Linked DNA regions of Ilumatobacter coccineus YM16-304. The protein of the gene in region 2 interacts with the protein of the main gene of each other region in a pairwise test. Links are inferred from orthologs where the notes say so. Each region holds a gene or a part of one and is shown on either strand. Other genes may lie near its edges.

What was found.
Region 1: the proteins of recR (region 2) and recO interact in binary tests that used the Escherichia coli proteins (3 or more experiments, as listed by UniProt). The link is inferred for Ilumatobacter coccineus YM16-304 from one-to-one orthologs.

What each region holds. Positions count from the first base shown.
Region 1 is NC_020520.1:2,695,889-2,699,062, reverse strand. What follows is about bases 32-2,888. They hold recO (DNA repair protein RecO), read right to left. Parts: upstream 1,896-2,888; coding sequence 1,167-1,895; downstream 32-1,166. Other genes in these bases: uppS (polyprenyl diphosphate synthase), read left to right, coding at 2,612-2,888; YM304_RS22545 (undecaprenyl diphosphate synthase family protein), read right to left, coding at 1,927-2,529; YM304_RS12135 (hypothetical protein), read left to right, coding at 234-1,166; YM304_RS12140 (vWA domain-containing protein), read right to left, coding at 32-146. In the rest of the region: more of YM304_RS12140, read right to left, coding at 1-31; more of uppS, read left to right, coding at 2,889-3,174. UniProt on the Escherichia coli protein: Involved in DNA repair and RecF pathway recombination.
Region 2 is NC_020520.1:4,209,490-4,212,806, forward strand. What follows is about bases 115-3,114. They hold recR (recombination mediator RecR), read right to left. Parts: upstream 1,921-3,114; coding sequence 1,309-1,920; downstream 115-1,308. Other genes in these bases: YM304_RS18610 (phosphotransferase), read right to left, coding at 138-1,223; dnaX (DNA polymerase III subunit gamma/tau), read right to left, coding at 1,920-3,114. Outside these bases: more of dnaX, read right to left, coding at 3,115-3,317. UniProt on the Escherichia coli protein: May play a role in DNA repair. It seems to be involved in an RecBC-independent recombinational process of DNA repair. It may act with RecF and RecO.

The DNA.
Region 1 (3,174 bases), 1.5 Mb from region 2 along the record:
TCACCGAAGAGACCGTCTTCCGACGCTTCCTCGGTCGGCGCCGACTCCTCGGCATCTCCCCCGTCGTCGTCACCCCCACATGCGGTGAAGACGACTCCCAAGGCCACCAGGGCGGCCAACTGCTTGTTCACGTTGCTGCGTTTCATGGCGGGTTGGACGCCGCCGGGGACCCCGAATGTTCCCCACCGTCGCGATTTGTGCAAGATCCGGGTTCGCTGCGCCTCTTGAACGGCATGAACCCGACACGTCGCATCCAGACCGCCCTCGCCGCCAGTGCACTCGTCATCGGAACCGCATGCGGCTCCACGTCGACCACGAGCACGTCCGACACCGCAGCGCCGACAACCACCGCGTCACCGGCGACCACAACGGCGCCGGTCACCACCGACGCGCCGGTCACCACCGCGGCGCCCGCCACCACGGTCGCACCGACCACCACGGTCGCCGCCGAGGACGTGACACCTCCCACGACGACCCCGCCGACCACCACCATCGCGCCCGAGCCCGAGCCCGAGCCCGAGCCGGAGCCCGAGCCGATCGACGACCTCGTGGCCGTTCCCGAGCCCCCGGTCCCGGTGGCACCGTGTGGCTCGTTCGAACCGATCTCCGGGTCGGCCACGATCACCGCCGACCTCCTGCTCGACCTGCGAGCCGACGGCACCGCCGACGACCGGGTGCTCACCTACTTCGACGGCTCGTGGAAGGTGCGGACGATCATCGACGACATCACCTCCGAGGTGACCGTCGACGATGTCGGCCCCGCTGCAGTCCGCGTGCTCGGTGCCGCAGACGTCGGGATCGTGCGACCGGGCAACGAGATCATCGCCGTCACCGGTGCCGGTGCGTCGACTGCCAAGATCGGCGTGTTCGGCGATGTCGCCGACGGCTGCCTTGCTCAGTACACCTGGCAAGACACCACACCGCTGGCCTTCCACGTCGGCGGGGGCATCACCCACGGCGACAGCACCTGGTGCGGCGACGGCTACATCGGCGCCACGAGCTACGAGCAGGACGAGTGGGGCACCTACTCCGCAGGCGGAGCGGCCTACGAGGAGATGTCGCTCGGCGTCTTCGGCTACATCAGCGCCTCGGACGACTACAGCGAAGGCATGGCCCACGAGGACCTCACGCCGATCACCTTCGACTGCTTCGGGCTCGTGCTCTGATCAGTGCGACTCGAACATCGCCGTCGCCTTGAGCCGACGTTCGAGCTGGAACTCCAGCGCCTTGGTCGCCAGGCTCGCCACCTCGTGCGTGGCGGGCGACTCGGGCTGGGCCAACGCCCCGGCGAGACGCCCACCGAGGATGTCACGGAGCAGGCCGAGCGCTTCGGCACTGATCGCCTGACCCGACCGACACGACCGACACAGCACACCACCTTCGTTGAGGTCGAAGGCGACCATCTGCGTGTCGGGTTCGGTCTCGCCACAGCGGATGCACCCGTACAGCTCCGGGTGGAAGCCCTCGCGGGCGAGCAACTTCCAGTAGAACGCGGGGATGTTCAGCGGCGCAGGCTTGTCGGCGATGGTCCGCAACACGCCGACGAGGCTCTTGTAGAGCGCCGCGTTGGGCTCACGTTCGAGCGACAGTTGATCGACCGCCTCGAGCGCGGCGAGACCTTGCGACGCCCGGTCGAGCGACGACAGCATCGGCGACAACGGTTCGATCGCCTCGGCCTGGCTGACGATATCGAGTTCACGGCCGCGGTACAGCAGGAGCTTGACGTGGCTCATCGGTTCGAGTCGGGCACCGAACTTCGAGCGGGTCTTGCGCACGCCCTTGGCGACGGCGCGGACCTTGCCGTTCTCGAGCGTGTGGATCACGATGATGCGATCCGACTCACCCAGCTTGTACGTCCGCAGCACGACGCCGACGTCGTGATACAGCCCACTCACGATCGGGCACCGTCGCGATCGCTCAGCACCGTCACCCGACCGATTCGTCGGTCTTGTCGGCGTCGTCGAGGCCGCCGAAGCGACGCTCGCGTTGCGCGAAGTCGGCGATCGCTTCGACGAGATGCTCGGTCGTCAACTCGTCCCACCCCATCGGACGGAACACGAGCTCGCCGTACGCCAGCTCCCACACGATCGACGGCGGCAGCCGGGTCGGCTCGCCGAGGACGACGATGAGGTCGGGTTCACAGTCGGCCGGTGCGTAGAGCACCTCGGAGATGATCGCCTCGTTGATCGGTTCGTCGGGAGCGATCTCGGCCATCGCGTGAGCAAAGCGAGCTCGCCCGTCACCGATCGGGTCGATGATGACGTGGCACGAGCCGACGTCGCGTTCCCAGCGTTCGCTGTCGCTCGGACGTACTCCGGGTTCGAACGCTCGCAGCGTGAGGTAGGTGGCGCCGGCGTTGGCCGCGACCTCGCCGAGTTCGTCGACGCGCTGATCCCACCGTTTGACGCCGAGGTCATCCCAGTCGCCGAGGGTCCCGCCGACGATCATCACGTGCCGGAGGAACTGGCGCGTCGGATCGATGCTCTGGATCGCATCGGGATGTGGCGTCGTCGCGGGCGTCGGTGCCATCACACCATCATTCCACGATCGGTGCCCGATCCGACGGCCACCCCTCGCGATAGGTTCAACATTCGTGCCCGGTGAGCAATCCATGTCCCAGAACGACGGCATGCTCCATGTCGCCTGCATCATGGACGGCAACGGCCGATGGGCCGGCGCCCGAGGCCTGCCTCGTACCGACGGGCACACCGAAGGCGAAGAGAACCTCGCCCGTCTCGTGCGCATCGCGGTCACTCGTAACATCGACTACCTCACCGTGTTCGGCTTCTCGACCGAGAACTGGCGGCGACCGCGGCCCGAGGTGCGCCACATCCTCGGCCTCCATGAGAAGCTGTTCGGACGCGTCGCCGAACTCAACGAGCTCAACGTGCGCATCCAGTGGATCGGGCGTCCGTTCGATTCGAGCGAGGCCAAGACCCCGCGCTACGTGCAACGGGCGATCCGCAAGGCGATCAACGACACCGCGGGCAACACCGGCATGACGCTGACCGTTGCGTTCGACTACGGCGGCCGCACCGAACTGGTCACCGCCGTGAAAGAGGCGCGTCGCACGCCAGGCGGCGTCACGGTCGACTCGATCTCCGAGCACCTGTATCTCCCCGACCTCCCTCCCGTCGACGTCCTCGTCCGGACGAGCGGCGAACGGCGGGTGTC
Region 2 (3,317 bases):
AACTTGATCGCTCGACCGCCACCGTGACACACGGAGGTGATCGACAGCCTCTGAGGCATCATCGAAATGAACCGGCCCGTCCGCCCGCTACCGGTTCGTGGAGATGGTGCCTCAGTTCATTTTCGGGTGCGGTCGGCTCAGAGCACCGAGCGAGCGTCGATGTCGACGCAGTGCTCCAGGATCCGAGTGCTGTAGGCGGCGGCCAGCTCAGCACCGCGGTCGTTGCCCGTGTCGAAGCTCCCGAGGAGCGACATCGCACCCGACAGGTAGTACATCGCCGCCTCCCGATAGTGGAGCAGGCAGTCGTCCCACGAGTAGTCGACGCCCGCTGCGGTGACCGCCGCATGCCAGCGACCGAGCAGCGACTCCCAGTTCGCCGCCGCGACGTCGCGATCGATGCTCGTTCCGATGAAGTAGGCGATGTCGGCCACGCCCCGACCGCGCAGCATCAACTGGAAGTCGATCACTGCGATCCGCGACGGGTCGTCCTTGGCGAACAGGATGTTGTCGAGCCGGGTGTCGCCGTGAGCAACGGTCGCGGGCCCGCCCGCCGTGCGCTCCAGGAGTTCTTCGAACACCGGGTCGATGTCGAGGGCGAGCGCGATCGCCTCCGGCGACACGCGATCACTCCAGGCGTCCTGCAGCACCGGCAGACCAGCGCGGTAGATGCCGGGGACCGCAGCGGCGTACGCCGGCGCATTCGGATACGGCACCCAGTCCATCGACGCCAGGTCGTCGTGCTCCCACCAGTGCGCATGGAACCCGGCGAGTTCGTCGATCACCGACTCCGCTTCTGCGATCGTGGCCCCGACCACCTGATCGCCGACGTCGTAGTCGCCCGACAGGTCCTCCATCAGCAGCACGAACCGACCGTCGTCACCCCGGATCGACACGTGCGGCGTGGGCACGCGCAACGAGGTCGTCGGAGCCATCGTCTCGAAGAAGTTGAGCTCGCGTTCGTAGATGCCCAGCACGATCGCGACTTCGAGATTGGCGGGCTCCGAGCACGGCATCTTCGCGACGAGCGACGCAGGCGCCGAGCCGTCGCCGCCCGACGTCGTCAGGTGCAGGCGCGCGATCGCCCCCAAGATGCCCGTTCCCTCGCCGATGTCCGACGCACGGACCTCGTCGACCGTCGCTCCACCCAGCACATCGTCGGGCAACACCGCGGTCAGCCATTCGGCGGTGATCGAGAACGGGTCGGCCGGCACATCGATGGTCATGCCCCATCGTCGCGAGCACGCGGCGACGATGACGAGCCAGACGTCACACGTGACGGAGCGAGACGGTGCGAGCGGGTTCGCGTCGTCAGTCGTCGAGCGCGCTGCGTCGGCCTTCGAGGGCACGACCCAACGTCAGTTCGTCGGCGTACTCGAGGTCGCCACCGACCGGAAGGCCGCTCGCGATGCGCGTGACCGCGAGTCCGATCGGCTTGAGCAGCCGAGCCAGGTACATCGCCGTGACCTCGCCCTCGGTGTTCGGGTTGGTGCACAGGATGACTTCGTCGATCCCTTCGGGCCCTATGCGTGACACCAGTTCGCGGATCTTGAGCTGTTCAGGTCCGATGCCCTCGAGTGGGCTCATCGCACCGAGCAACACGTGATACCTGCCCCGGAACTCGCCGGTCTTCTCGATGGCGACGATGTCCCGTGACTCCTCGACCACGCACACGATGCTGTTGTCACGCGACTCGTCCTTACAGATCGGGCAGTAGGTGTCTTCGGCCACGTTGAAGCACCGCTCGCAGAATCGGACCTTGGCCTTGGCGACGGTGATCGCCTCGGCGAGGCGTGCCACGTCGTCGGCCGGGATCTTCAGCAGGTGGAACGCGATCCGCTGCGCCGACTTCGGTCCGACGCCCGGCAGGCGTCCGAGCTCGTCGATGAGCACCTGAACCGGCTGGGTGTAGGTGGAGGCCATCAGTAGATGTCGTCGACGAGTTCAGACCCGGGAAATGCGTCGGCCAGGCGGTCGATCGGGGTCTTCACCGTTTCGGGCGGAGCGTCGACGAGGTCGTCGAGGTCGATCTCGTCGTCGTCGGGCAACGCGGCGAGCGTCGGAACGAGTGCTTCGTCGGGGTCGGGTTCGGGACCGCTCTGTCGAGCCTGCTCGGCGATCGCTCGGCCCGACGCTGCATCGGGAACGGCACGCAGATTCGCACCGGCCGCACCCGACTCGGCTGCGCCGGCTGGAGCAGCACGCTCGGGAGCCCGTTCGGCTGGGCCTGCCCCAGCCGGATCGGGCGGCGGCGAGTCGCTCCCACCGCCGTCGCCACCGGGGCCACCACCACCGCTGTTGTCGACGAGGGTGAGGGTGACCTTGCTGCGCATGTGCTGCGACAGCGCTGTTTCGATCGCGTCACGATGCTGCTCGCACTTGGCGCGGTGCGAGTCGTTGGGCAGCCCGATCGTGAGCGTGTTGAGTCCGGCCGACACGAACACCGACGGAGCGAACAGTGCGCGGGTGATGCCGCGAAGCCCGCCCTTGATCTGGTCCCAGTCGCTCTCCTTCACCTCGCCGTTCGACACGACGGGCGCTGCCGCGTCGGGTTCGGCAGAGGCAGCCGGCGGAGCCTCCGAGGCGGCGTCGACCACGGGAATGGGCGCCGTGACGTCGTCGGCAGGCGGTGCCGACGCGGCCTCGGCCGCGGGTGCCTCCGCGGCGGGTGCGGACTCGGCGGCGGCCGGAGCCGCGGCGCCGGCGGCGGGCGTTGCGTCGGGAGCAGGAGATGGCTCGGGGGCGGTCGCCGCGGCTCGCTTGGCCCGTCCGCCCAGCGGCGCTCGGCCGGTGGCGGGATCAGCGGGCGGCTTGGTCGCCTCCGCCTGTGCCGCCGCCGACACCGGGGCTGACGGACGTGCAGCGGCACCGCCGCCCGCGGGCACGCCGTCGGCGATCTGCCGCTCGAGCTTGGCGAGCCGGGCGACGATCCCCGACAGGTCGGACGACGCCGCCTCCGACGTGAGCTGCACGATGGCCACATCGAGAAGCACTCGCGGGTCGGGCGCATGGCGCATGTCGGTGAGTGCGGTACCGAGTTGTTCGATCCCGCGGACGAGTCCGGCCGGGCCGACGCGACGCGCCAGTTCGGTGAGCGCCTCGAGGCGTTGCGACGGGAGCTGCACCAACTCGGGGGCCATCAACGAGAGGAAGCCGTTGCGCAGGAAGCCGATGAGCTCTTCGGTGAGCGTGCGCGGGTCGCGGCCACGACTGATCGCGTGAGCCGCCATGGTGAGCGCTCGGCCCGGCTCGTGCTCGATCATCGCCTCGGCGAACTCGTCGAGCGAGATGACTTCGGACGCTCCGCCGCCGGCGTTGGC